DNA from 4 places in the Halobacillus sp. K22 genome. Region 4 is predicted to be linked to each of the others. Evidence: riboswitches for the same ligand, from Rfam matches in the RefSeq annotation. Region 4 holds a riboswitch; each other region holds the start of a gene.

Region 1 (7,310 bases), on a different contig from region 4:
GTGGCGAAACGTACGGCTATGAAATCACTCAACAGCTGCGGGAACTTGGTTTCACTGATGTAGTTGAAGGCACCGTTTATACAATTACCATGCGGCTTGAGAAAAATAATCTGGTGGACATCGAGAAAAAGCCATCCACTATGGGGCCACCAAGAAAATTTTATACCCTCAACGCAGCTGGGAATGAGCGCCTTGAAACTTTTTGGAGAAAATGGGAATTCGTATCAAGCAAAATTAACGAACTCAAAACCAAAAATTTATAAAAGGAGAAACGAATATGAGTATTTTTGAAAAAATTATCGGAAGTCTGGATGACAAACGAGAATGGAGAGCGATGGAGGCGCGTGCGAAGGCACTTCCAAGCGAGTATTACAACGCTTATAAAGCGATCCAAAAGTACATGTGGACTGCGGGTGGCCCCACAGACTGGAAGGCTACCAGCCGTATCTTTGGCGGAATTCTCGACCTTTTCGAGCAAGGTGCTGCGGAGGGGAGGAAAGTCACTGACCTCACGGGTGAAGACGTAGCGGAGTTCTGCGACGAATTAATGAAGGACGAGAAAACGTGGAAGGACAAATATCACAAAAAGCTGAACGATACGGTTGGTCGTGGATAACGGCTTAAACCTGGAGGGTTTTGACTCACACTAAATTGACTCCTTTTAAATATCGCTCAAGTTTTATACGTATTGTTATTGTACTGTTTGGTTCTTTTAAGCTGTAATACTAGCTAGCATGTATTTTTGAGCTTGCAGGCTGCCATACTGAACTTTTATTACGAGAATATAGAATAAGTAAACTAATAACAAAAGGCCGCTACTGGAAGTAGCGGCCGAGCATTCATAGTTTATTCAGCTTCAGTTTCCATATTCTCAAGAGCGTCTGGATAGACAACTTCATCAATTGTTTCGCCAGAACTTTCATCTTCTATGTTTATGGTAACGGAGTACTCGTCTTCATTTTTCCCCTCGAAAACCTGATACATCATCCCTGACATACCCAACGACATAGTGGCAAACACATCCATACTATTTTCGTAAGTCTCCCGGTCAACGATCATAGTGAACTCTGTAAAGTTATTGTTGTGAGTGATATCTTTAATCGAAGCAAAGTTTTCATCATTTTTCGTTTCCGTTATGGATTCTTCCATACCGGCCTTCACTTCTTCAAGCAAGTCCTGGTGAGCGGATTTTGACATTTTATAAGTGACAGAACCGTTATCATTTTTCGTAACCTTTTTAACGCCCTGTTCTTTTGCTTCTTCGGTGATTACGTCCATGCTTTCACCCTCAACCATAGATGACGGAAGGGTTACTTCAACATTCATTAGGCCTTCATCTACTTCTACACTTTCTCCTGTTTCCGATTCTTCCGAAGTTTCATTTTCTTCGCTTCCAGAAGCCTCACTTTTAGAGTTGGCTTCTTCATTTGTCTTACCTTCACTATTAGAGGAGCAAGCTACAAGAAGACCTAGTAAAAGTACAAAAACCAAGTATTTAGTCTTTTTCATATTATCATCCTTCTTTTGGTATATTCTTGATTATTGTATCAGAGAGTTCTTCTGTTTAGTAAGTATTTATTCTCATATAAGTGATCCGCTTCACGTCTAATAATAGTAAATGATAAATAATATACAGAGGGAACTTACCCACAGCTTTAATTTTCGGAACTAGTTTCTCTCGTAATTGTGATAAGGATTGGTTACAGTTAGATGAACAGATATATTTAGGTCAGATAGATTTAATAAAATATCTATTGCTAACATTAAAGGAGGAGTGTTTTTTGACTTCCACTATCAAATTGCCACTCACAAATGAGGAAAAATCAAAACTTAAAAAATCAAAAATTAAAATAAGCGAGATTCATACTATTGATACGGAGCAAATAGCTAATACGTTAAACTTTCCATTTTCCAAGGCAAAAGTATTAAAAGGTTTGGCTGAATTCCAAACTGTCCCTTCCATTGGTTATAAATTAGCTGAGAAGCTGGTTTTTAAGTTGAGTATTCTTTCATTATCTGAAATTAAGGACAAGAATGCTGCTGAACTTTTTGACCAATTAGAAAAACAGTTAGGTGTATGGACGGATAGTTGTGTTGAAGATCAAATTCGTTGTGTGATTAACTATGCAAACAATCCTGAGAGCAGCAAGCAGTGGTTTGATTTTACAAAAGAAAGAAAGGAATATCGAGAACTATATGGTTTCCCTGAAGATAGACCTGTAAAGGCCTGGTATGAATAAACGTTGATTCATTATTAAATCAATGGGAGTTTTTTGATAGGAATCTACTCAGGTTATTTGTTGATAACATTTTCAAGTAATACCTTGATATCACAGGGACCTTAGGGGTGAATTTACAGGAGTGAAGGGAGAGATTGCAGGTATAAAGTTTGACGTGAAACCTTTTACAAAGATGGACATTGAAAATGGTGTTGATTTATATATTAAGGTGTTTAATTCTGAACCTTGGAATGAAGAATAATCGTACGATATAGCCAAGGAAAGAATTAGTGATTTAAATAGCACACCTAAGTTTTTAGGTTTAACGCTTTACCAGGGAAGTGAACTGATAGGAATAATAAAATAAGTGGCCAAACCTAAATTACATCAAGCGATATGGGGGAGAACAATATGAAAGAATTGAACCAGCTCATCACTAACATGATCAATGAAATGAACTTTTCAGGAGTTGTATATGTGAAACAGGGTGGGCATATATTATCAGATTTATCCTTTGGTTATGCAGACCGAGGAGAAGAGCGGCTGAATACAAGCAACACTCGTTTTGGCATAGCCTCTGGCTGCAAGTTATTTACGGCTATCGGAATTAGTCAATTAGTAGAAGAAGGATTATTAGATTTCAATACTCGTCTAGCTGAATGTCTGAGTGTACACTTGCCTAATTTTGATAAAGAAATTACGATTCACCATTTGTTAACTCATACTTCCGGTATCCCTGATTACTTTGATGAAGAGGTCATGCAGAATTATGAAGACTTGTGGAAGAGCTACCCGGTTTACCAAATTAATTCTCTTAAAGATTTTCTGCCTTTATTTCAGGAAGATCCAATGAAATTCTCACCTGGAGAAAGGTTTCATTATAACAATGCCGGATATATTCTTTTGGGGCTGATCATTGAGGAACAAACGGGAAGGTGTTTTACAGAATATATAGAATCAGAAGTCTTTAGTAAGTGTAACATGGAAGAGTCGGGGTACTTTTCATTAGATCAGCTTCCTGGAAATACAGCGGCAGGATATATTGACAACCACAAGGAGAATACGTGGAGAACGAATATTTATTCTATTCCTAAAAAGGGAGGTTCTGATGGGGGTGCTTTTGTTACAGCTCCTGACATGATGAAGTTGTGGGAAGCATTATTTGACTATAGGCTTATAAATGAAGGGACTACCCGAAAATTACTTTATCCTCATGTACTGGTGAACGGAGAAGTCCATTATGGTTATGGAATCTGGGTGAATCAAAAGAATGACCATGCACACAAATACCACGTCATGGGCTATGATCCTGGAGTAAGCTTCAGAGCCTCTATCTATCCAGATTCGAATTTAAAAATCGTCATCCCTTCCAATATAGAAACGGAGCCATTCGAAATCACGAAAGCCATTGAAGACTTTTTATTAAAATAAAGTGTTTTTGGAAGACGAGAAGTTTATGGAGATCAGCTTTTTCATTTTAATAATCACGTAAAATGTTTATTAGTATCATCTGGTCATGTAAAATGATGTGAAATACTTCTGAAAGGCTGGGGACTTATAAATGGATGCTGTGACTGTGAAAGAGCTTAAGTCTAGTGAAGAAATACTGCAAGGATTCCCTGTTATGAGCCAATTGCGCCCCCATTTAGATGAAAATACATATCTGGAATTAGTATTAGAGGCTAGAGAAGTAGATAGGTATCGAATGCTTGCATTAATGCAAGGTGGTAAGGTAGTAGCGATAACTGGTTTTAAACCGATGACTACGCTTTATTATGGGAGGTTTGTTTGGGTTTGTGACTTAGTCACAGATCAAAGCTATCGATCGAAAGGATATGGGGAAAAGCTGCTTACTTACGTACATACGTGGGCAGAAGAAAATGGGTTTGAGAGTGTGGCTTTGTCCTCAGGATTACAGCGCACAGATGCCCATCGCTTTTATATGGATAAGCTGGAGTATGACAAAGTTAGTTATGTTTTTAAAAAATCACTAACATAATAGAAGAAGTAATCTTAAAGGGGAAGCTGCCACTTTTTCTAAGTTCCATGAGGAATACAACTCACGTTTAATTTAGCTTTGAGAAAACTTGTTCTTTTATTACGCCTATGTTCTAATGTTAGTAACGACTTTATAACATACTTTTACTAGGGGAGCCATAGAGTTTGGCTGAGAAAAGCAGAAGCTTTGACCCTTATTACCTGATCTGGATCATACCAGCGGAGGGAAGTGAAGCGGACCGATGAATTTTGTTCTATTGATACTTATGACGCCCGCTCCTTCTCTGAAGGGGCGGGCTTTTTATTTTGGAAAGAAGATTGTGGTTTCAACAAATAAACCTTAAGGAGGAGAAATAATGTTTACCGATCGTCTTTATAGAAGTGCACAGCCAATCTGGGAGTCTTACCTGCATCATCCTTTTGTGAAAGGAATCGGGGATGGCAGTCTCGAGCTGGATAAATTCAAATTCTTTATGCGCCAGGATTATTTGTATTTGATCGACTACTGCCGGGTGTTTGCCTTAGGGGCTGTAAAAGCGAAACGCCTGGACACCATGACCATGTTTTCTGAATTGCTTCATTCCACGTTATCTGAAGAAATGGAGCTTCACCGTAACTATGCAGAAAAGATTGGAATCAGCCGGGAGGAGCTTGAAAATACAGAACCTGCAGCTACACTTCTCGCTTATACGAGCTATATGCTAAGTAAAGCCAACCAGGGCTCAGAAGCAGAAGTAACCGCCTGTGTCCTTGCCTGTACGTGGAGTTATCATGTGATCGGTACGGAATTAAATAAGCTTGAGCGGAATGAAAAGCATGAGTTTTACGGGGACTGGATTGATATGTACGCTTCTGAAGAGTTTGCTGAACTGGCTGCCTCTTTAAAAGAGCTGATGAACGAACTTGCAGACGATCTTCCTGAAAGGGAAAAAGCCCACCTTGAAGAAATATTTATTCATACAAGCAAACTGGAGTATTTGTTCTGGGACATGGCCTACAATGAGACGATGTGGGTGGATGGGGAAAGTTTTCTTAATAGTTGAACGATGTGATATTTAATAAAGGGGGCGATCCTATTAGGATTGCCTCCTTTTTATTTGGGTGAGTTATGAGGACGTAATAACAGCCATACTTGATTATTCTTCCTTCACATCACAATCATATAAGTAAGCTACTAATTTATTAAAATCTTTATCAGAGGAACATTCAATTTGCAAATCAATAAAGGTCATCACCACTTCTTCATCATCAAACGGGAAATGGCTGTTATCTACGTTGCTAAGGATGTCCCGGTTAGAAAGTCCCTTACCTCGTAATACCTCAACGGCTTGCTGCATGGAAGATACTTCTGCCATTTAAAATGCCTCCTTGGAAAATTTAGTTCCTTACCTGTTATTTTCCCGTTTAAGTCCGTTAGATAACTAGGATGGTTGAGAAAAATTGGAAGGACGACAAGGATCGAAAATGTTAGATCCTTGTATTTATTAATACTATAAAGGATGGATATTATCCTGCTTTCATCGTTATTATCATGAATTACTTACTCCATTATTGGAATTTTGCAAATAATATGGTAGTGTTTAAAGTCATAATTTCAAGGAGGTACACTTAATGATAGATTATAATAACCGTCAATTTGTATCCGTAGAGAATACGGAAAGTGGTGAAGTTTCTTCTAAAACACATTTTCGCTACTATCAAGAAGGGAACATTCTCCATGCCGATTACTCCGGTGGAGAGGTAGCTAAAGGGAAGTTAATAGGAATAGTAAATGATGATGATACGTTGGAATTCAGATATAATCATGTGAACACATCCAATGAAATCCGGGGAGGCAAGTGCGCATCGGTTCCACACTTTAACTCTGAAGGGAAGATAGAATTGCACGAAGAGTGGCAGTGGCTTGATCATGATCAAACAAAAGGAAAATCGATCATCAGCGAAGTTTGATAGGGTTATTACATAGAGCGGCTTTTTTAAAAAAAGTATGGTTTGAAATAATCCTCGCTTACGATTTGTTGATCGCTAATTTTTCATTAAATAATGCCTTAAAACAGTGGTTATAAGATAAACCTGCTGTTTTAAGGCTTTCGAAGTCTTGTAATATTTACAGGTCAGTCATCAACAATAAGGTTCTTCTCGAATCGATTGATATCTTTGTCCCCACCGATAACAATTAAAATGTCGCCTTCCACAATTTCTTCAGTGGCCATTGGAGAAACATTAATTTCTTTCCCTCTCTTGATCGCCACGACATTGCAGCCATATTAGGCGCGAATATCTAGATCGATGAGAGTCTGTCCACTCAACTTCCGCCCTGCGATTACCTCAACGACACTGTGATCATCGGAAAGCTCAATATAATCAAGGATGTTATTAGAAATAATATTGTGGGCGATCCTTTTCCCCATATCTCTTTCCGGGTGGACGATATGATCGGCCCCGATTTTATTTAAAATCTTTTCATGATAATCATTTTGAGCTTTTACCGTAATTTTTTTGATGCCCATTTCTTCCAGGATTAATGTAGTCAGCATGCTTGCTTGAATATTATCACCAATCGCAACGATCACATGATCTATGTTTCTTAATCCTAGTTCTCTTAACACATTTTCATCCGTAGAATCAGCAATTACGGCGTGCGAAGCGATATCCCTGTATTCATTTACTTTATCCTCATCTAAGTCCAGGGCCAGTACGTGCATCCCTTCTCGACTTAATTCTCGACAAATACTCCCGCCGAATCGACCTAAACCAATAACGGCAAATTCTTTCTTCATTACAATCCCTCCTCCAACAAGTACATTGAACGAATGACAATCTCTTACTAGTTATTTTCTCTGATTTGTATCGTTCAATGATTTAAAATACTCAATGATGTCTTTCCTTCTGATGATGCCGATAAATACTTGCTGGTCATCCACTACAGGAACAAAATTTTGGTTTACCGCAAGCCCCAGCATGTCTTCCATTTCAGCATTTATGGATACAGGTCTATTTTTCCTGTAGTTTTTTACCTCTTTTAAAGGGATTTTATGCATGTTTTGAAAGTTTAAGTCAGGATCATTTTTAAGTTTCCATAGTAAATCCCCT
Region 2 (7,310 bases), on a different contig from region 4:
TTAAATGAAGATGTATTGACTCGTCTCCGCTCCAAAAAGTCTGAGCTGAAACAGCATGAAGCAGAACGTCATGAGCAAGAGAGGCAGCGCCGCCTCGAGGAAAGAAAAAAACAAGAAGCAAATAAAAGCTTCGAAGAGCTTTTGAATGAAAGTGAACTAGACTGGAAAACGTTTAAAAAATAGGCTTCCATATATCGAATGGAAGCCTGTTTTTTTAAATTCTTATATTTGGATCTATCAAAGTCTCTATACTAAAACAATACATAAGAAGCGACAAAGTAAATGAGGGTCATCAAAAGAGAAGGCGCCACATAACGCCAGTGACTGGTCATATTAGCCGGTCGTAAAAGCAGGAAGATCATAATCAAAGTCATAACGACCCCAAGACTTGCAATGAAAATATGAGAAGCTTGCACAGAGGAGAGGATAGCTCCTTCTCTATATAACAAGTCGGTCAAAGCTAACAGTTGGATATTAAATAAGTTGCTTCCCAGTATAGAACCAATTGCCATATTATAATTGGCCAATCTGAAGGCAGCGTACACAGCTACTAGCTCAGGCAGGGAAGTAGATGCTGCTATTAAAAAACTCCCGACAAAGCTTGCATCAAGTCCTGAGGCTTCAGCCATCCGGTCACCTGAAATCGATAAGGCACTACCAGAAATGAAAACAATGACTGACGCAATAATAAAGCCGATAACTGCTGCTCGCAGCGAGTAATCTTTAGTCAGTCCTTCCACTTCTTGATCGGACTCTCCTCCAGATATAAATTTCATACTGAAGATATAAAGCATTACGATAACGATCATCTCAATACCCACTCCAAAAATCTCGATGGAACCGGGCATCCAAAGTGAAAAAATAATTATAAGAAGGAAAAATAACCCGATAGAAGCCGACGGAATATTTTCCTTATTATTCACTTTTTGAAATAATCGTTGTCTTCTATAGATGATATCCATACTCGCAAGGATGAGAAGATTAAATACATTACTCCCCAGCATATTTCCCACCGCTATATCTGGATTGTCAATATAGACAGCTGTTAAACTTGTTGTTAATTCTGGGAGTGAAGTAGCTCCAGCAATTAAAAATGTACCTACAGCAGCTCCGCTTAAGGAAGATTTCTTGCTAATGACGTCTCCGAATTGGTTGAGGTATACAGCACTAACCACCACGATAGCTGCAGCAAGGATGAATATAAAGTAAATCATAGCGTTCTCCTTTCCGCCAGAACATAAAAAAGACCCTGGCACAAAAAATAAATTGTACCAAGGTCTTGCGTACTAAGCAGAACTTAGCCCAATGAACCAGGTATTAAAAATACCGTATTGACGGTTCACCAGCCGATATCCGGTCGCTACTCCCCTTGTTACTATTAATATAGCTTGAGCAGAACAAAGAGTCAAAGATTAAGTGTTTTCACAATGAAAAATTAATAAATCATAATTCTTCCAATGATTCTCTTTACTCATCACATCTTTAGAAGCATATTTTTTCTATGTGAAACCTGTATAATATTGGAATTTATAAAGAGCGATGTTATACTGAATTTAAATAAATATTAAATAAGCTCTACTAGGGGTGCCTTCGGGCTGAGACAATTACATTTGAACCCTAGAACCTGATCTGGACGATACCAGCGTAGGAAAGTAGAGGGTATAGCATATGTACTTACAAATTATTGCTATAGAACCGCTTCCCTATGGGGGAGCGGTTTTTTTATGCAGGAGCTGGTAAATTTTCTTTTTAAGTTAAGTTCCGAGTCTGAAAAATTAACTTTGTGCCCCTGCCACGTGAGGGGGCACGGCAAGCGAATTCATTTATGTTCACCGTAAACTAATATCTCAATAATAAGTGTTAAACCATTCGGCCCTATATCGTCACTAACCCAAAATAAAAATCGACAATAATGAACAGAGACTAAGGAAAAGGAAGTGTGATGGTGTGACTCGTGAACTTCATATACTTTCCAATGGAAAAAAAGAGTTAGCAGAATTCTTCCACATGGCCCAGTTGATCCAATCAGCTGCCACGGTCATTCACCTTCGTGAAAAGCATCGTTCAGAAAAAGAAATAGAGGAGTGGCTCTCCACTCTTATCCAACATGGAATACCATTGACAAAAATTATTGTGAATTCTTATTACCAGGCAGCGGGGAGGTGGGGAGCAGGAGGAGTACAGCTGCCCGGAGACGCACCCTCTCCGGGAACGGTGAAAAGCCTCTATCCTGACCTTAGAGTCGGCTGTTCGATACATGGGTTGGAAGAGGGGATCCAAAAAGAGCAGGAAGGTGCTGATTATCTTCTCTTTGGTAATATCTATCAGACACAGAGCAAGGAAGGGCTTGGGGGGAAGGGTGTGAAATCGTTAGAAGTATTAACAGAAGCGATTTCGATACCAGTGATAGCAATTGGAGGAATTCAACTGTCGAATTTGAGAAAAGTGCTTCAAACCAATGTATCAGGAGTAGCAGTTATGTCTTCCATTTGTGAAGCGCACGACCCAGAGCTAACAGCCTCAAGGTTTCAAGCAAGCATTCAAAGGAGTGGATATTATGCCTAAGAAATACGATACGGTTATTCTTGGTGGAGGGATCATAGGCTGTTCCACAGCTTTCTATCTATCGAAGAAAGGGCAGCGGGTTTTGGTCCTGGAAAAAGGCAGCATAGGAAACCAAGCTTCCAGTGCAGCTGCAGGAATGCTAGGAGTCCAAGCGGAAATGGATGAGGACAGCCCTATGTTCGAACTAGCGCGCACCAGTCGAGGGATGTTTTCGGAGTTATCAGTAGAATTAAAAGATATAACTGGAATCGACATTGGGCTTTTACAAAAGGGAATGATGAAATTGGCTTTTACAGAAGCACAGTTGGATCGTTATCAGGAAATTGCGGCGAATCAAATGAAAAAAGGAGAAAAAGCATTATGTAAAAATAAAGAGGAATTACTCGAATTGGAACCATGCCTAACTGATTCGGTAGTTGGAGGTATGTTGTTTCCTGAAGAAGGGCACGTGTCCGCTCCTGATCTTACTCAAGCCTTTGCACGTGCAGCAGCTGTAAACGGAGTGACTTTTCGTGAATCTACGGATGTGTACAAATTAATGCGCAAACAAAATCAAGTGATAGGGGCAGCTACAGACGGGGGAGCTTTTTATGCAGATGCCGTTATAGTGGCTGCAGGTGCATGGAGTCAGCGTTTCTTATCTGAGGAAGGACAGGCACTGTATCCTGTAAAGGGAGAAGCACTAGCCGTTAAAACTAAGAGACCACTACTAAATAAAACCATTTTTACGGATGACTGCTATCTTGTCCCTAAAAAAGGCGGGGAAATTATTATTGGAGCGACGACTACTCCTTATACATTTGACAAGCGGGTAACCATAGAGGGAATAGAAGGCTTGATCCAAAAAGCCAAACGACTCCTGCCTTTATTAGGGGGAGCAGAAATTGAGCGCATGTGGGCTGGAACAAGACCTATGACTAGAGACGAACTGCCGGTTCTGGGAAAGCATCCAGAGTGGGAAGGCTTATACTTTAGTACAGGGCATTATCGTAACGGAATATTATTAAGTCCAGTTACTGGGAAACTGTTAGCAGATCTTATTACAGGAGAATCGAATCTTATTACGGATATTTCAGCTTTTTCTCCTGCTCGTTTTCAAAACCATAGGGAGGTGGCTTCGGTATGAAACTAGTTATTAATGGTGATGAAATGAGGGTACCGGATGACGTGAAGAACGTGGAGCAGTTATTATTGCATTTCAAATTAAATAATAAGGCTGCGATTGTCGAGCGAAATCAAGCTATTGTGGAAAAATCGTTATACGCTGAGGAAGCTATAATGAATGAAGACCGAATTGAAATTGTTCATTTTGTAGGAGGAGGATGAGGAAATGTTAACCATAGCTAATCGTAATTTTAATTCAAGGTTGTTGCTGGGTACCGGAAAATATCCTGATTATACCACTCAAAAGCAAGCAGTAGAAATTTCAGAAGCCGAAATCTTAACCTTTTCCGTTCGCCGGATGAATATCTTTGAAGCAGATCAGCCCAATTTCTTAGAAATGATTGATACGGATCAGTACACGCTCCTTCCCAACACGGCAGGAGCAAAAACGGCAGAGGAAGCAGTAAGAACCGCCAAACTTGCTAAAGCATCTGGATTATGCGATATGATAAAGGTAGAAGTTATTGGCGATGAGCGTACTTTGCTTCCTGATCCAATTGAAACGTTGAGAGCTTCTGAGATACTATTGGAAGAAGGCTTTATTGTGTTACCTTATACTTCGGATGATGTTATGCTCGCAAGAAGGCTCCAAGACTTAGGTGTTCATGCAGTGATGCCAGGGGCTTCGCCTATTGGTTCTGGCCAAGGAATTCTCAACCCGTTAAACTTACAATTAATTATAGAGCAGTCAGTAGTTCCGGTTATTGTGGATGCGGGTATAGGTTCACCTGCAGATGCAGCACAGGCGATGGAAATTGGAGCTGACGGTGTTTTACTCAATACGGCTGTGTCTCAAGCGGAGGACCCTGTAAAAATGGCCCTGGCGATGAAGCTCTCTATCGAGGGAGGCCGATTAGGTTATGAATCTGGGAGAATACCTAAGAAAACTTACGCGACAGCAAGCAGTCCTATGGAAGGAATGAGCATTGGTTGAAGGAAAGATATTCTAGACAAGTCTTATTTTCACCTATAGGTGAAAATGGACAGCGTAAACTAAGTGAAAAGCATGTGCTCTTGATTGGAGCAGGAGCTTTAGGGACAAGTAATGCTGAAATGCTAGTTCGTGCAGGTATTGGAAAAATAACGGTAGTCGATCGCGATTATGTCGAATGGAGCAATCTGCAGCGTCAACAGTTGTTCACAGAGAAGGATGCGGCTGAGCGTATTCCAAAAGCAGTAGCTGCAGCTGAGCGATTGAAGGAAGTAAATTCAGAAATTGATATATCAGGTAAGATTATGGATGTTTCGATTTATGAAATTCCTGAACTGGTGGAAGGAGTAGACGTAATTATTGATGCTACCGATAATTTTGAAACCAGAATGCTTCTTAATGATACTTCCCAAAAATATCAAATCCCTTGGATTTATGGAGCCTGCACTGGCAGTTACGGCCTCTCATATACGGTAGTTCCTGGCCAAACGCCATGTTTTTCATGTTTATTAGGCTCTGTTCCCTTAGGAGGGGAAACGTGTGATACCGTTGGGATTATCAGTCCAGCTGTTCAAATTGTCGCTGCCTATCAAAGTACGGAAGCATTGAAACTTCTAGTAGAAGATTTTAAATCCCTTAGAAAAAACCTGTTTTTCTTCGATATTTGGAGAAACCAACAGTCAACCATTAAGGTGGAAAAATTAAAAAAAGAGGATTGTCCTTCGTGCGGTCAGGCAGCCACTTATCCTAATCTCGACCCAGTAAACTTATCTAGAACCGCAGTGTTGTGCGGACGGGACACAGTACAAATCCGTCCAGCAAACAAGAAAAGTAGAAATCTGAATGACCTGTCCGATAGGCTTCAAGACATTGAAGATGGGAAAGTAGAAGCTAATTCATTTCTTGTGAATCTTACGATAGAAGACCGACGGCTGGTGGCTTTTCAGGACGGACGAGTGCTCGTCCATGGTACGAAAGATGTAATCGAAGCTAAATCCCTTTATAACCGCTATATTGGAGGCTGACCTTAATTTTTTAAAGAACGCTCTCTTACATGGAGAGCGTTTTTTATTGAACAGAGAGAAGGATTATTAAGTCTGGAAATAGAAAATAAGATTATAGTTGGGAAATGAGCTCAAAAAGGTAACCAATCCTGTCGACTAATATCGTAAAGTTTGTTTCAATAATTTGAGCAAAAGTTTCTGACTAAAGAGCAGTAAAGAAACACTCTGAAGCAATAAGCAATATAATTTTAGAGGTCACTCCACTGAATAGATCCAGCGATGTACTATCTTATCAGAGAATATACCTGACTTAAATGTGATGGATAGTTCACTGAATCACCTCTTGTTGTTCGCTGCACCTCTTAGGATTTAAGCTTCTCAGCAAAAGCCCCGATTCGTTCAAATAAATGAAGCGCAAAAGCACTCTAATACTTGCATGGGATCTTTTCTACTCTACTTTCTTTTCACTTAGCGACCGTTTAGTGTTTCAACTCCTATTTCTCCAGGAAAAAGGAACGAGCCCCTTTCACAGAATGGAGATCAGAAAATTAAGGTTAACCTTTAAACGCAAACAATAAAGATATAGGTTTGATGAGTGCTCTTTAATGTTTTTTGATGAAGTTATAAGAATTATACCGGAAGTATGAAAATAAAGAGTTAACTATAGCCTAAAGGGTTGGACAGGTGGTCAAAAATGCCCAAATGGAAACAAATGAGGGATATATTTCTAAAGGAGGAAGTCTATTCAGTAGAGAAAAAAGGGGTGGCAATTCTAGGCATTGTAATCATTGCGCTCTTACATTCGTTTACAGAAACTACATTAGATGAGAGCGTAGCAATTATTATAGCAGCCTCACTGATGAGTGGTTATTCCATTATGAAAATGAGACGAAAGGAAAGAAGATTCGAGTTTTCAGTAGTTTTTATTCTAAGTCTGTTACTACTTGCCTGGGGGTTTTACACGATCTTAGGGGCAATAATTTCTGGCTTCTCCTATTAAATAAGAACAGCGTAAATCAATTCTATATGTTTAAAGATTTTAGCCAAGAGGCTTTATCCATTTATTTTATCTTTTATACAATATAAGAAAAGTTAGGGGAGATCCCAAATATGGCAAGGAATCTACTCAGGGTTGGCACGGTCTATCTGCCTGTTCAACAGGTAGATGAAGCGGCAGAATGGTATGTAGATAAATTGGATGCGCATGTGACGTATAAGGATGAAAACAAAGCCATTGTTAATATGGCGAATCTGAGTTTCTTTCTAATAAAAGCAAAGGAAAAAGAAACAGCCAATTTTATTGACGAGGCTGGGGAAGAGTGTTTTTCTTTGACCTTTGAAGTGAATGGCGTTGAGGAGCTTGAAGTACTTTATAACGAATTGGCTGCTCTTGGAGTTCAAGTGGGACCATTTGAAAACAGAGGCCATGCAGGCAAAAACTTTATTTTTTACGATGCAGACGGAAACATGTTTGATGTATGGAGTGAATTGAGTTCGGTATTTAAAGAAAAGTTTGATATTGGTTGAATAGAAAATGAAAACATCCCTTCAAGCTATGGAAGGGATGTTTTCATTTTCTATTCAGTTAGGATGTTCATATAATTTAAATTGAAATCACTTTTCTAATTCTGGGAATGACGTTGAGT
Region 3 (7,310 bases), on a different contig from region 4:
TGAGTCCCCTTTTTTATGAAACTCATTAATATGATTATAGGAAAACCATTTCTTTTTATCTGCCCCTAATAGGTATCTCAAAATAATCGGTATACCTATTAGAGGAACGATAATTACTGCCATAATAATAAAAAAATCCAGGCCAAAACCATAATTCACTACATCGCTTCCCATTCAAATCAACTCCGAAGTCAACAAATTACCTCTACTATGTGTTAAGTGGAAGGACAAAAAGACCCAATGATTATTCATTGGGTCTTCAATTTTTCTTTTCTAAACTGTGGTGTTATGCATCACTTATCTTTACGGTCCTCTTCAAATGTTCCCCAATCGTAGCCTGACTTGCCCCAGCTGATTAGAAACATAGCTTGCGCTGCAATCATCAGGAGTACAATGACTAAACCCATCCTGAAAACCACCTTTATTAAAGTGACATGATATTCTTGATTAACCTCAATTTAACATATTTAACCAATTAATTGAATAGAAATGCACCTCTTATTAAAGACTCATTACGATAGGGCCGGACAGTTGAAGACTCAAATTCGAGATATTTTGTGAGAAGAAAGGTCCTGCGGGGGACGATATATAGTTTTCTGAAAATACAGGAAAGCACCTGGCTGATCATCAAAGGGTCGCCTTTTTCAACGATCCCCTTTCTTCCATCTATGCAGGTGAAAAAGCTGGTATATAAGCATTTGCGAGAGGTTTAGGCTGTGTCCTTGCCTTCCTGGAGAGGGGGCCGTTAATTAGATATCGCTGGGTTGGTGAGGAAATGATGAGACTCCCATGGGAGAAGAAACTAGGTGAGATCCCGCAGGGAGTGAAACGAGTGAGGAAGCTCCTGGTAAAAGGAGGATCGACTAAGGTCGCCACGTCCTGTGGCAACGTCGATCGCCCCCACATCGTGTAGGGCCATAGGAAAGTGTTCAAATGTGGAATCGCCCCGTTAGACACGACCAGCATAAGCCGACCATCAAAAGGATGGCGGTTTTTCCATTCGTTGATGAGCGGCTTATGTCTCGAGTGTCTGGGTGATGGAACAAGACGAGTTAGTTCCCCACCAACCCTTTTCCAACTAGAGTAACGGGCCCATTTATCTCGAAACTGAGTCTTACAGTAACGGGAGCTTATCTACAAGAAGCAATAAGATGATTGGATGCTCTCTTTTTATAAGAGATTCGTCCCTATTTCTGGTTTTTCATAAACGCAAGGACTTTCTGATCGATCCAGCCTCTTTCCTGTTCCCTGCCTTCAAAGTTTTCCGTATGCAAATAAGCTGTTAGAGCATCGTACAATTCAGAGTCGGGCAAATCGACGGTTTGCGTGTAATTTAAGCGGTGAAGATGAGCATTAATATCCGCTTTCACTTCCCCTTCAATCGGCAACCTATGCTCCTCAAGCGTTTCTCCGAAATAGAGCTGCTGCAGTTGATAAATGCGCACTAGCTCCTGGATAGGCTCAGGATGATCATCGACGCGAAGATCGACAAAAACGTCACTTAATCCGCCGTACCCGCCTTTATCCTTGACCACATAAATGGCAGCCGACTGCTTCCCACGGCTGTCTCCTCCAGCTTCCTGTGCAGCTTTTAATCCTTCCAACAAGCGCTCAGCCAGGGAACCTGAAGCTTCTTCAAAAGCACGACCCATGTGGGTGACTGTTTCTTCGTTAACCAGAATATTTCCCTGGGCCGCATAATGTTCCCCTGTAATGCCTCCTGCCCAGTCGTAACACTGCTGGCCTGTGAATGTTGCGGTATTTCCTTTTGCATCTACTACGCCTACCTGGCGATCTTCTGAAAATTCATCTTCAGCTGTTAGTTTCTCAATAACTTCATTCGCAGAATAACCTTCTTCAAGAAGTGCGAGTCCATTCGGCCCGTAGGACGGGTTAGCAAAAGCCTGGGTAGCAATAGCTCCCACTCCTGCTTTGGCCCACGGGACCACCGAACCTACTCCTAGAAACTTCGACTGTACAGCCACTCCTAACTCTCCCGTCTTCGGATCATGTCCGGCGATGGAAAAGGTGGCAATAATATTAGATTTATTTATATGCATATTTTTCCCTCCATTCCGTACTCTTTCGACCCCTGCCCTGATAATTCCTTCTTAAAAAAATTTGAGAACATTCCTATGTTTCTATAATAAATCAACGGGTATTACTACTACTGTACATCATTATAGAAAAGAGGAGCTGAGACTAATGAAACCAATGATTCGTGAATATAGCAATGATGAAAAATTAATGACAGACGTTAAAAAATTACAAGATAATGGTATCCATCCAAAAGATATTTACATTCTTTCCCATGATGACGACCGTACTAATCGTATTGCTAATAATGTGGATGCAAATACGATCGGGTTTTCCGAGCAGGATTTCACCAATATCATCAGCAACATTTTCAGTAAGCAAGGGGACGAATTAAGAACAAAACTTCAGGAAATGGGCTTTTCAGAAACTGAAGCTGAAGAATATGAAGAAGATATGGATGAAGGTAAAGTTCTTCTTATCCTGACCGATCAGGAGAAATCTTCAGGTATTTTAGACTAAATAAAAGTAAAAAGCTCACTGATGCTGTCAGTGAGCTTTTTTTAATAGGTAGTAAACCAGGTCCATTTTTGCAAATGATAGGTAATGTAGCGAACAAGAGTTAGATTCCCTTGATATTCCTCATAATCCGCTGTGTAATTCCCGCTCTCATTACTCCAAATCCGTTCAAAATACTGATCTACTTCTTGAAAAATATCCTCGTCTGAATTTCCTTTAATAACTACATCCGCTTCCAGATTCAAATTCGCCAGGTTACGCCGGGTGTAATTCGCAGAACCGCCGATGATTACACTATCGCTGCCTTTATTAATATACAGCATTTTTGTATGGTACTGTTCAATATTTACATCATACCACCGTAAGTTAATGTTGTTATTTCCAAGCCGCTCCATTTCCGCTGCTACCGGTAAATTAGGAAGCCCTGGCTTCTCGTGGCCAAAGGATTTTTTGTTCGGGTCCATGACAATATTAACCGTCGCGCCACGGTCTGCCGCCCTGTCCAGAAGGTCGATGATATTTCGGTCCGACAAGTAATATATGCCGAGCCATACTTCATCGCCATCTCCCGCTTTTTTCAATTCTTTTTGTATCGAGCGATAGATTTTTCCTTCCGTTACAAACTGTGCGCTCAAATTACCCTCCTGCTTCTCCCAGGAGCGGTTTTCATACTCAGGGAAATCGGCTTCTCCAGAATAATTAACTACTGCTTCCTCTGCCTCTAAGATATCTTTAATAATTGGCCCTTCCATTTTGAACGCTGCGTTTTCGTGGTAGCCGCTGGCATCATGAGGATTAGCTGTTGAAACCATGGCGGCATCCTCCGTAACAAGCAGCTTTCTATGGTTGGCTTTAATATTTAACAATTTTAAATAGGACCGGAGGGTAACATCGGGAGCCTCTATAGCCAGAGGATTACCGATCCAGCCTTCACCGTCTGTACCTGTCCAGGAAAAAAACAAACGCCAGATGCTGGAGTAGACAGGATTGGAATCTCGCAGCTGATTCAGGTTGGTTAACACAACATCGACTCCCGCATCCTCCAAACGGCGGATGGTCTCAGACTCATAGGACCCATAAATCGTGTTAATCTGATCGGTAATAAACACAACTTTAAGATCAGGAACTTCTTCTTTCTGCCGAACAATCGCATTTACCAGATTTTCTGAGATCGCAGGAAAGTCGTTCTTTCCATTCGTATAACCATTAAATAAAAACATATCTGCGACAATAAAGTCATCAGCTTCAGCGATCGTGTTGTTTAACTCTTGAAAGATTTGCCGATCGTACACCGTTTCCCCTGATTCATTTTCGTAAGTCAGATCATAAAAGAATTCGATATCATCCATGGAATGGACATCTCCCTGATAAGAAACTCCCTCAGGAAGTGCCTTCCAGGATGTATGATAACCGATCGTAATTGAAAGAATAGTTATAAATGCCAATATAATCCAAAAGACCTTGCTTTTATGTAATTTCTTTAGTTTTTTCACATTTTACCCCCCCTTTTTTAAACACTTTACAGTTTAGCCCTAATCCTTTTGGCTCAAACCTGGTAAATAATAGGTTAATACACCTAAAAAACCCTGACTAGAGAGAGGGACTCTAGTCAGGGTTTCATTATCTGATAATTAACTTTGGACGCTTAACAAATAGTAAACTGACCACCAGGGCGCTCAGGATAAATGCAGGCAGCATATAACCACCGTTATAGAGCAGGGAATATAACCAAACCGGCTGCCCTTCTGGTGCAAACTTCCCGTAAAATATGATACCGGCAATAAAGTGGCCAATAAATCTAAGGGAGCTGCCAATGAGACAGCCGAGAGCTATCCACATGACTAACGACTTTTTATGATTCTCTTTTATCGAATGCCATAGCGGTTTGGCTACCACTCCAGCAAGGCCGATGACGGCAAAAGCCAATATATAGTCGATAATGGTTTGAACGGGGGTAATGATTATGGCTCCAGTCAGGATTTGATAGAAGCCCAGTAACAATCCGGTTAACACTCCGCCTCTCACACCCCAGCGGAAGGCCATAATAAAGACCGGCACCATAGCGAATGATATTGATCCGCCCTGAGCCCACAGCTTAAAGGATAAAAACGGAATTATATCGAGCAAGATGGCAAGTGCTGAGAAAATCGCCACCTCTACCATAAATAGTACTCTTCTGTTTTGCATTGTATCCTCTCCTTTTAAAGACACAAAAAAAGCAATGCCAAAAGGGAAGCTTCCTGATGGAGGATTCCCGACTGCATTGCACCATCAAAAAAGCCGCCATCCCTGCGTCAGTATTAACTGACAGGTTCTAAGGGTCTGAACATCGTTCACTCTCAGCCGGAAGGCTCCCCTTGAAGGCTTTATACCGTTACTTTTCTTGATATATTCCATATTATAGTAGATTTACTTTTAAGTTTCAACTAATCTGTCTTAGCGCCCCTGAAAGTCGGAGAGTTATCCCATTGTCTTTGCATACATTTCAAAGAATTCAAGACTTCTCTCTATAATTAGATCCTGGTCGTGATCAAGCGTAGCCACATGGTAGCTATTTTCTAAATGAACAATTTCTTTGTGCTCTGAAAAAACGGAATCAAAGATCATCTCTGAGTTATGAGGTGGAACCACATGGTCTTCATCCGAAACAAATATTAAAATCGGACAATGCACACCTGAAAGACCTTCTTCAACCCGGGTCATTAAGGTAAGCAGCTGATTTACTGAACTTACAGGCGTTCTCTCATAAGCCAGTTCTTCCACTTCCGGATTTTTAATATCGGAACCAATGGCATCTATAAAACGCTCTTCCATGGCGACTGTTCCTTCCATTGCCGGGATTTTTATAGCCGCATTAATAGGAATGACGCCTTTAATATCTGGAAATTTTTCAGCGATATGAAGAGCTAATGTACCCCCCATGGATAAACCGACCACAAAAATCATGTCGCAGCGTTCTTTCAGCCAATGATAGCCATCTTCTACGGACTCGATCCAGTCCTCATAGGTCGTGGTTTCCATATCTTCAGGTGTAGTTCCGTGGCCTTTTAATCGCGGACCGAAAACGGTATATCCTTCCCTAGCATAAGCTTCCGCCAGCGGCCTCATGCTTTGAGTGGTTCCAGTAAATCCATGAGAAATGAGGATACCTACTTCATTACCTTCGAAGCGGATTTCCTCTGCTCCTTTTAATATAATTGGTTGTTCTGCCATGACCGATCTCCCCTTTCATTTCCTTCTGTACTGTTACCCATATTTTGGATTACGAAACTAGGAGGATCGTATTTGACTCAGAATCAGCTTTTCAAGCCATGACCAGGGAAGAATCCTTTTCAAGGCAATATTTAACCGGACACCGGGGCCAATCGGATACCGAAGTCTGGATAGGCTGTCCTTATCAGCCAGCTTAGTCATTAACCGGGACACATCGCCAGGGTCACTCCGTTTCCCCTGCTGCATAGCTTTCCAAAGATCTTTCATATAATCGGCGTATGGTGATTCAGGGTTGTGGGTCTCCTCAGGAAGCTCCATTCCAGATGACCAAATATTCGTTTGGTAGGATCCAGGCTCAATGAGAGCCACATCGACTCCAAATGGTTTCATTTCGAGCCGCAGACTCTCGGAAAACCCTTCAAGTGCATGTTTGGATGCAACATAGGCGGATAATCCCGGAAAGCCGATTAAACCACTCACACTACTGACATTCATGATCTTTCCGCTTTTCTGGCGTCTCATAATTGGCAGGACGGCTTGTGTTACGCGAATTACACCAAATACGTTTGTTTCAAATTGACGTCGGTACGCTTCGATAGGAACTTGTTCAACAAATCCACCCAAAGCATAACCGGCGTTGTTGACTAATATATCAATGCGTTCAGCCTGCTGCACTCGATTCTCGAATTCAAATAATGAGAAAGAATCGGTCACATCAAGCGGCCAAATTTCAATTCGGCGAGTGATTTCTTCGTCTATATCTCCTGAAAAAAATGCCTTGGCTTTATCCATATTTCTCATTGTGGCTATCACGTGAAATCCTTTTTCAGCGCACTTTACGGCGGTTTGAAAACCAAAGCCGCTAGAAGCACCCGTAATTAATACCGTTTTTTTCATTCAATCGCCTCCTAATCAGCGTCTGTTTAAAATTCGATAAAACGATCATTTTCCCCTTTTTTTAATGGCCATGTTAAAGTTTATTGCTGATTTTCATAAGACCCTTATTGCGCAATCGGGCCGTATAGTTGAAGACTCAGTTTCGAGATATTTTGTAGAGAAAGGGGCTCCAGGGAACGACTCGCTTTCCGCGGGCATGTGGTGAGCTTCCTCAGGCTTCGCCTTCCGGGATCTCACCGATCATGTTCATCCCGCAGGAGTCTTCGCCGTTCCCTTCCGCCCCTTTGCGATCATTGAGAGCTCAAAATTCTCTGCATAAACACCATCCCATGAACCAGGATCATCTATAATCCACCTTGATTTTTTACGTATAGAAATCCTGTTATAGAAGCATTTGAGGCAGATAAAGCTTGGCTCCTGTCTTCTATAGCAGGGTCCGTTCATTAGATATCGTTGGTGTGGCGGAGGAAACGACGAGACTCCCGCGGGAGAAGGAGCGAGGCGAGACCCCACAAGGAGTGGTAACGACTGAGGAGGCTTGCCAGTCCCCCCGCAGGAAAGCGAGTTGTTTCCGTAGCCGCCCCCTCCTTTTTCTGGCAATGGACCCGAGTTATCTCGAAACTGAGTCTTAAAGAAACGGGAGCTTT
Region 4 (7,310 bases):
TTTCGACATAAATCGGTGATGCACCTAAATGTGAGCAGCTGAGAATGAATTTAAAAAGGTGGTGTTGATGCATGAAACGGTTAGTCATATTAGGCGGCGGGTACGGTGGCCTCAATATATTACATGGACTTCTAGATGATTTACCAAAAGATGTACATATCGTTGTTGTGGACCGTAACCCCTACCATTCACTAAAAACTGAATTTTACACGATCGCTGCCGGTACAGAATCAGATCGTCATGCCCGTGTGGATTTTCCTAAACATGATCAAGTAGAGTACGTCTTCGATGAAATTGAAAAAATTGATATTGAAAACGAAAAGGTATTAATGAAAAACTTCGCCTATGACATCGAGTACGATTACCTTGTAATTGGACTTGGATGTGAAGACAACTATCACGGAATTGAAGGTGCCAGGGAATTTACCGAAAGTGTACAATCTTTTTCACAAGCCAGAAGTGCAGGCTATTCTATTAATAATTTGGGAGCCTACGGTAAAGTCACGATTGTCGGGGCAGGCTTAAGTGGTATTGAAGTAGCTTCTGAAGTACGTGAAAGCCGTTCTGATTTAAACATTCGTTTACTCGATCGTGGTGAGACAGTACTGAAAGCATTCGATCATAAGATTCAGAAGTACGTGGAAAAATGGTTCCATGAGCACGATGTTGAAGTTATTCACAACGCAAATGTAGAATACGTTGAACGAGATGGTGTATGTAATAACGGACTCTGCTATATGAATGACGTCACTGTCTGGACAGCAGGCGTACAGCCGAATTACTTGGTTAGAGAACTTCCTTTTGACAAAGATGTTCAAAATAAGATCATTGTTAATGATTACTATCAAGTTCCAAGCTATCAAAACGTTTACGTAATCGGGGACTGCGCATCTGCCGAACACTCTCCAAGTGCTCAATTAGCAGGGCAACAAGGAGAAAAAGTAGCGGAAGTCATATTGGCCTTTCTTAAAAACCGTGTGCCGGAACCTCCTGGTGAGGTTAAACTAAAAGGCGCTTTAGGTTCTCTTGGTAAGAATGATGGCTTTGGCAACATGCTGCAAAAACCGATGACCGGAGTTTTACCAAGGCTTGCCAAATCAGGAGTCCTCTGGTTAAGCAAACGCCACTAAACTAATTTCTATTTAAGAAAGCCATTTTCCACTGAGGAAAATGGCTTTCTTTATTAAACGCGTACTGGTTCCAGCAGTCGCCCTAAATACTTAGCAAGCTCAAGCATCCCGTACACGCCGGCTTTTTCTTCTGCATCGGAATTATAATTCGTATTCGTGTTTACATCATAAGCGTATAAGTTCCCTTTTTGATCTTGAATAGCTTCAATAGCGGCAACTTGGATATTATTCGCCTGGAGAAAAGCTTCGAAGTCGTCAATAATGGCTGGACGGTAATTTTCCAGAATTTCAAATTTTGCTTTTTCCTGTGATTCTTCTGCGTCGGTTGGGCAGAATTGATCCTCAATTGAGCAGGCATCAGCTGGACACAATTCAAATCCTTCGGAAGTGTCCACTTTCACTCCATAGAGAAACTCCCCGTTTATGAACTCATGACGTACGATATACGGCTCGGGTGCTTCGATATATTGTTGAATTAACGTGACTCCATCGACAGGTTCTTCAAATCCTGAGCCTTCCACATATTCTTTAAGTGCTTCTTTAGAGTGAAACAGCTGCACGCCCTGTCCTTTACCAGCACGGTTATGCTTCGTGATAAATGAATTCATTCCCAGCTGATCTGCAGCTTGCAAAATATTCTCTTTCCCAACAGCGGAGATAGTTTTTGGAGTGCGGATCCCTTGTTGATTCAGTGCCATGTATTGATTTACTTTACTTATTTCAAGGTTCAACGCTTCTGTTCCATTTACGACAGTTCTACCGTGGCGTTCCAGCCAGGAAAGAACCGCCCCCGCAAATTCAGGAGCATAACGGTGGTTTCTCGTGTGAGAGGATGCACTGATCCGATTGTAGAAAATCCCTTCCGGCGGCTCTTCTGTTAAGTCTAATGTACCTTGATCCAGGTGCCATAATTCATATGGCAGTTCTAATTCTTCTAAACGTTCTGTTAAGTGAACGGTCCACTCATCGTTCTCGTGGAGTACATAAATTTTGCTCATAAAAAGGAACTCCCTTTCTGTAATAACAATTTCTTTTATCTTAACATAAAAAACCTATCTGTTTACTAGGAATAAGATTATGATACTTGCTAAATCTACTTCGTTATGGCAGAGTAAAATTATAACGTTGTTCATCAAATTGAATAGTTTGAATGTAGGGGGACCAGTATAGCTGGTTGAGATTGTATCCTTTTATGATACTGACCCTTAGAACCTGAACTGGTTGATACCAGCGTAGGAAACATAAGTAGCCGATATTCTGATCGTTTACTATATATGCACCCTAGGTTATGGTACCAGGGTGCTTTTTTGTATGGATTAAGCTCTTATTACCTCAGACGGTTCCCCCTCTTTTCTATTAATCTCTCTGATGGACATATAATTGGGAGGGAAGCAATTGAAAAAAATAATCACCATTTTAACTGCAGCTTTGTTAGTAACGGCATGCTCATCCAATAACGGCAAGAGTGAAGAAGCTGCAGCCAATCAAGAGGAAATGAATTCGGTTCAGCTGGTACTCGATTGGACTCCTAATACCAATCATACCGGGATCTATGTGGCCCAGGCAGAAGGTTTTTTTAAGGAACAAGGTCTGGATGTAGAAATCATGCTTCCAGGTGAAGCAGGTGCTGATCAGCTCGTTGCTTCCCAGAAGGCCGACTTCGGGATCAGTGCTCAGGAAACATTGACGGAAGCTCGTATTCAGGATATTCCTGTGGTATCGATCGGAGCTATTATTCAGCATAATACCTCAGGTTTTGCCTCTCCTAAAGACAAAGATATTACCTCGCCCGCTGATTACGAAGGAAAGACGTACGGAGGCTGGGGAGCTCCAGTTGAAGAAGCGGTGCTCTCTTCTCTCATGCAAAAAGAAAATGCTGATGTATCCGAGGTTGAGATTGTCAATATGGGAAATACGGACTTTTTCACAGCCGTGGAACGGGATATCGATTTTGCGTGGATTTATTACGGGTGGACAGGTGTGGAAGCCGAACTTCGAGGACAGGAGCTTAATATGCAATATTTAACGGACTACTCTGAGAAACTGGATTATTATACGCCTGTATTAACAACGAGCGAAATGATGATTAATGAAAATCCTGAAACTGTACAAGCATTTATGGCTGCCGTATCAAAAGGGTACGAATATGCAATCGAAAAACCGGAACAGGCGGCTGATATTCTTATTGAAGCTGTACCGGACCTTGATCCAGAGTTGGTAAAAGCCAGTCAAAAATGGCTGTCGCCTAAATATAAGGAAGACGCGGATAAATGGGGCGTCCAAAAGGAGAAAATTTGGAAGAACTACGCTGAATGGATGTACAATCATGACTTGCTTGATGAAAAGCTGAATGCTGAAGAAGCATTCACGAATGAATTTCTACCAGAACCAAAAGGAGGAAAATGAGTTGGCTAATTCACTTGTCAGCATTCAAATCATCCCAAAAACCGAGAAAAACGAGGATGTTATCCCTTATGTAGATCATGCGATATCACTAATTGAAAATTCCGGACTGAAATACGAAGTCCATCCTCTGGAAACAACAATAGAAGGAGAGCTTCCCACAATTTTTTCTTTAATCGAACAAATGAACGAGGCTATGGTTGAAAAAGGGTGCAGGAACGTCATTTCTCAAATTAAAGTGCTTTATCAGCCATCAGGAGCTTCGATGGATGATTTAACATCGAAATATCGAACATGACCCAAAGAATCATCAAAGGATGGAGGCCTGCTTCAGTCCTCCTCCTTTTCATTCTTTTATGGGAGCTCGGCAGTCGGTGGTTTGAAGTACCTGAGTGGCTTGTACCTCCGCCAAGCTTAATTATAGAAACTGGAATAAACAGCTGGGCAGATTACGCTCCACACCTCTTTTCAACCATTCGTTTAACTTTTTTCGGCTTTATGATTGGGGCTGGCTTCGGACTGTTACTCGCGGTCTTGCTTCACCTGCTTCCGTCAGTAAGAGAAGCCCTTTATCCTTTATTGATCTTGTCACAAAACATCCCTATTATCGTGCTTGCCCCCTTACTTGTTATATGGTTTGGATTTGGGGCTTTACCTAAATTGATTATTATCGTGCTTGTGTGCTTTTTCCCCATTGCCATAGCAGCCATGGATGGTCTGCGACAGACAAACCCTGAATGGATGCATTATATGAAAATGGCGGGTGCGACAAAAAGCCAGATTTTCAGGAAACTGGAATGGCCAAGCGCCCTGCCATCCATTTTTTCCGGAGTGAAAATTTCAGCGGCCTATAGTGTCATGGGCGCTGTAATCTCGGAATGGCTGGGGGCCAATAAAGGCATAGGCGTTTATATGACACTCGCTTCTTCCTCTTTCCGTACAGATCGGGTTTTTGTAGCCATTTTTTTAATTATGGGGTTAAGTCTTCTTTTTTTCTTACTTATTAACTTACTGGAAAAGAGACTCACAAACTGGCAAAGGAAAGGAAGTGGTACTCATGAATAAATTAGTTGTCGATCAGCTGACGAAATCCTTTGATTCCTCTATTATTCTTCAAAATGTGAGCTTCTCCATTCAAGAAGGAGAATTTGTTTCCATACTAGGCCCTTCCGGCAGTGGGAAAAGTACGCTGTTTCATTTAATCGGCGGGCTCTATCCGCCCGATTCAGGGGAAATTTATATTAATGGAGAGCGGACCACGGGTGAAAAAGGCAGGATTAGTTATATGCCTCAGAGTCCCTCTCTCCTTCCATGGCGAACCATTTTGGAGAACGTCGTCCTTGGCAGCGAAATTATTGAACAACCAAATAAATCGAATGCTCTCCACATGATTCAACAGGCAGGACTTGAAGGCTATGAACATGCCTATCCATCCCAATTATCCGGAGGGATGAAACAAAGGGCTTCCTTCATAAGAAGCTTACTCAGTCCGCAATCCTTAATTTGTTTAGATGAGCCTTTCTCCGCTTTAGATGAGTTCACCAGGATGGACATGCAGGAATGGCTGCTGTCTATTTGGACGGAACATCGGCGGTCTGTTCTATTTGTTACCCATAACATCGAGGAAGCTATATTTCTATCAGACCGGGTTATTGTATTATCAGACCGGCCGGCAAAGGTCCAGAGAGAGTTCACCATTCCATTTGACAGACCCCGGCATTCTTCTCTTATGCTGACTCGTGAATTTTTAAAATGGAAGAAAGAAATCTTTGAAGAATTGAGGGTATTGGTATGACTGCTTCGATCATAGATGCTCACATACATTTTGATCTCTACCATAAGGAAGATCGATTGAAGATACTGGAACGTTTAGCGGCCACAGGCATATCATCCATGATTAGCGTATCCAGTCATCTTGAATCTGGAATGACGAATCTGGAGCTCGCTCTGGACGATCAAAGAATTAAACCGGCTCTTGGTTATCATCCGGAGCAGCCGCTTCCTTCTAAAGATGAAATTCATGAAATCTCTTCTTTGGCTCGAAGGTATAAAAACAGCATTGCAGCCATAGGAGAAGTCGGACTCCCCTATTATTCCAGAAAAGAAGATCCGTCTATAGACTTGGAATCTTATGTAACACTGCTTGAACATTTTATTAAGCTTGCGAAAGAGCTAGACAAACCTATTGTTTTACATGCCATCTACGAAGATGCCGATCTCGTTTGCGGTCTGTTACAAAAACATGGAGTGAAAGATGCACACTTCCACTGGTTCAAAGGAAGTTCCGCAACGGTTCATTCCCTGATTAAGAATAACTATTATATATCCGTTACCCCTGATTGTGTCTACAAGTCTAAAATTCAGAAGTTAATTGAGGTATACCCGCTGAATCGAATCATGGTCGAAACGGATGGCCCGTGGCCGTTTGAAGGACCGTTTAAGGGCAGGATCACTCATCCTGAAATGATACATGACTCGATCTCCAAGATTAGTGAAATTAAAAAACTTCCTTTACAAACCGTGTACCGCACTATTTATCAAAATACCACAAGTTTCTTCCGGCTCTAAAAAGCAGACGATTCTACAAAAAAGCAGTGCCGTTAACATTCGTCCAACAGTTGTGGGCACTTTAACGGCACTGCTTTTCATAATTACTAGTTTACTCTGTCGTGTTTCCTTCTGCAGGAATAGGATGATTGCGATAAATTTCTGCCAGGTGAGTAGTATTGTATCCAAGCTTCGTGACTTGGCTTTTCGTGAAGTCATTTTGTATGCCTTCCGCTTCCATATAGGATGGGCCTGGGCCTGCCTCTCCTACCCAATAAGCATCTACGTTTGGTGGAATAGTAAACCCAAGAGCTGCAAGTCGGTAAAGAATACTTTCTGCCACTTTCTTCGCACCGTCTTCATTTCCGGTAATGACCATTCCAGCCACTTTGTTATAAAAGATAGGCTGACCTTTTTCATTGGTCTCACTTCCGCTGCCGTTCAACCGTTCAATTAGCTTGGTAGCAATACTGCTTTGCTGTCCAAGCCAAATAGGCGATCCAACGATTAAAATGTCGGAAGCTTTTATCTTTTCTAATACTTGCGGCCACTCATCTCCGCCGCCTAAGTCTGCGCTGATACCTGGTGGTATATGGTAGTCTGCCAAACGAAGAGATTCATATTCGACTTCTTTTCTATCATAGATTTTTCCTACTTCTTCCCAAAGTGCCTGCGTATTGGATGGTTCTTCAGACTTCTTTAAAGAAGTATTGATGAACAAAGCTTTTAATTTACTCATGATTATTCCTCCTTCTTTCTTATCCTTATTACACATTCCCACTTCCATTTTATAACAAACCTTGTGTGAGGCTCCGTAAGAAAGGGTACTGATAAGGAAAGAAAAATAAGGAGGTCATCTCATGAGTCCATTGAACTTAAACGAACAAGTTCCTGATTTTACCTTGCCTGGCGTTTCCGGAAATAAATTTTCCTTTAAGAATTTCCTTAATGAAAACAGAGATGACTGGCACTTGCTGATTTATTTCAGGGGCTCCTGGTGCCCGGCCTGCATAGAAGAGTTGAAAGGTTTAGAAGAAAGCAAAGAATATTTCGATAGACATCAGGTGCGCCTTACAACCATATCGGCAGATCATAAGGACAGTCTTCAGAATATGGTGAAGAAACACGGGCTTTCCTTCCGGGTTTTAGCTGATCAAGAACTCGATGTTTTGAAGCAATATGGTATTCACTATCATGATGAAAACAGTCCTTATGAAGATCATGGGACCC

What was found. Region 4 has a riboswitch for thiamine pyrophosphate ahead of ACTWPM_RS18410 (ABC transporter substrate-binding protein). Riboswitches for the same ligand answer to the same signal wherever they lie in the genome.
Region 1: linked by a shared signal. The riboswitch ahead of tenA (thiaminase II) and the one ahead of ACTWPM_RS18410 (ABC transporter substrate-binding protein) in region 4 are both predicted to bind thiamine pyrophosphate.
Region 2: linked by a shared signal. The riboswitch ahead of ACTWPM_RS00240 (thiamine phosphate synthase) and the one ahead of ACTWPM_RS18410 (ABC transporter substrate-binding protein) in region 4 are both predicted to bind thiamine pyrophosphate.
Region 3: linked by a shared signal. The riboswitch ahead of thiT (energy-coupled thiamine transporter ThiT) and the one ahead of ACTWPM_RS18410 (ABC transporter substrate-binding protein) in region 4 are both predicted to bind thiamine pyrophosphate.

Annotation. Positions count from the first base shown of each region.
Region 1 covers NZ_JBQQCN010000002.1:148,842-156,151, reverse strand. The annotation lists gene ACTWPM_RS02460 (PadR family transcriptional regulator) at 1-263, shown strand, start outside; gene ACTWPM_RS02455 (DUF1048 domain-containing protein) at 278-616, shown strand; gene ACTWPM_RS02450 (hypothetical protein) at 847-1,509, opposite strand; gene ACTWPM_RS02445 (helix-hairpin-helix domain-containing protein) at 1,782-2,240, shown strand; gene ACTWPM_RS02440 (serine hydrolase domain-containing protein) at 2,631-3,650, shown strand; gene ACTWPM_RS02435 (GNAT family N-acetyltransferase) at 3,781-4,218, shown strand; TPP riboswitch at 4,357-4,462, shown strand; gene tenA (thiaminase II) at 4,574-5,260, shown strand; gene ACTWPM_RS02425 (hypothetical protein) at 5,354-5,572, opposite strand; gene ACTWPM_RS02420 (n-acetylglutamate synthase) at 5,829-6,167, shown strand; partial or broken gene ACTWPM_RS02415 (potassium channel family protein) at 6,332-6,997, opposite strand; gene ACTWPM_RS02410 (CBS domain-containing protein) at 7,049-7,310, opposite strand, start outside.
Region 2 covers NZ_JBQQCN010000001.1:43,809-51,118, reverse strand. The annotation lists gene ACTWPM_RS00250 (YqkE family protein) at 1-183, shown strand, start outside; gene ACTWPM_RS00245 (sodium:calcium antiporter) at 252-1,214, opposite strand; TPP riboswitch at 1,571-1,668, shown strand; gene ACTWPM_RS00240 (thiamine phosphate synthase) at 1,948-2,565, shown strand; gene thiO (glycine oxidase ThiO) at 2,558-3,691, shown strand; gene thiS (sulfur carrier protein ThiS) at 3,688-3,891, shown strand; gene ACTWPM_RS00225 (thiazole synthase) at 3,896-4,663, shown strand; gene ACTWPM_RS00220 (thiazole biosynthesis adenylyltransferase ThiF) at 4,660-5,685, shown strand; gene ACTWPM_RS00215 (hypothetical protein) at 6,359-6,664, shown strand; gene ACTWPM_RS00210 (VOC family protein) at 6,775-7,191, shown strand; gene ACTWPM_RS00205 (DUF2515 domain-containing protein) at 7,287-7,310, opposite strand, start outside.
Region 3 covers NZ_JBQQCN010000003.1:102,629-109,938, reverse strand. The annotation lists gene ACTWPM_RS03600 (DUF4181 domain-containing protein) at 1-174, opposite strand, end outside; gene ACTWPM_RS03595 (DUF1028 domain-containing protein) at 1,188-2,060, opposite strand; gene ACTWPM_RS03590 (general stress protein) at 2,206-2,556, shown strand; gene ACTWPM_RS03585 (phospholipase D family protein) at 2,598-4,046, opposite strand; gene thiT (energy-coupled thiamine transporter ThiT) at 4,174-4,740, opposite strand; TPP riboswitch at 4,823-4,921, opposite strand; gene ACTWPM_RS03575 (alpha/beta hydrolase) at 5,014-5,766, opposite strand; gene ACTWPM_RS03570 (SDR family oxidoreductase) at 5,824-6,663, opposite strand.
Region 4 covers NZ_JBQQCN010000033.1:14,457-21,766, forward strand. The annotation lists gene ACTWPM_RS18400 (NAD(P)/FAD-dependent oxidoreductase) at 72-1,130, shown strand; gene ACTWPM_RS18405 (ATP-grasp domain-containing protein) at 1,184-2,128, opposite strand; TPP riboswitch at 2,275-2,386, shown strand; gene ACTWPM_RS18410 (ABC transporter substrate-binding protein) at 2,526-3,536, shown strand; gene ACTWPM_RS18415 (thiamine-binding protein) at 3,538-3,831, shown strand; gene ACTWPM_RS18420 (ABC transporter permease) at 3,828-4,598, shown strand; gene ACTWPM_RS18425 (ABC transporter ATP-binding protein) at 4,591-5,328, shown strand; gene ACTWPM_RS18430 (TatD family hydrolase) at 5,325-6,101, shown strand; gene ACTWPM_RS18435 (flavodoxin family protein) at 6,193-6,819, opposite strand; gene ACTWPM_RS18440 (peroxiredoxin family protein) at 6,941-7,310, shown strand, end outside.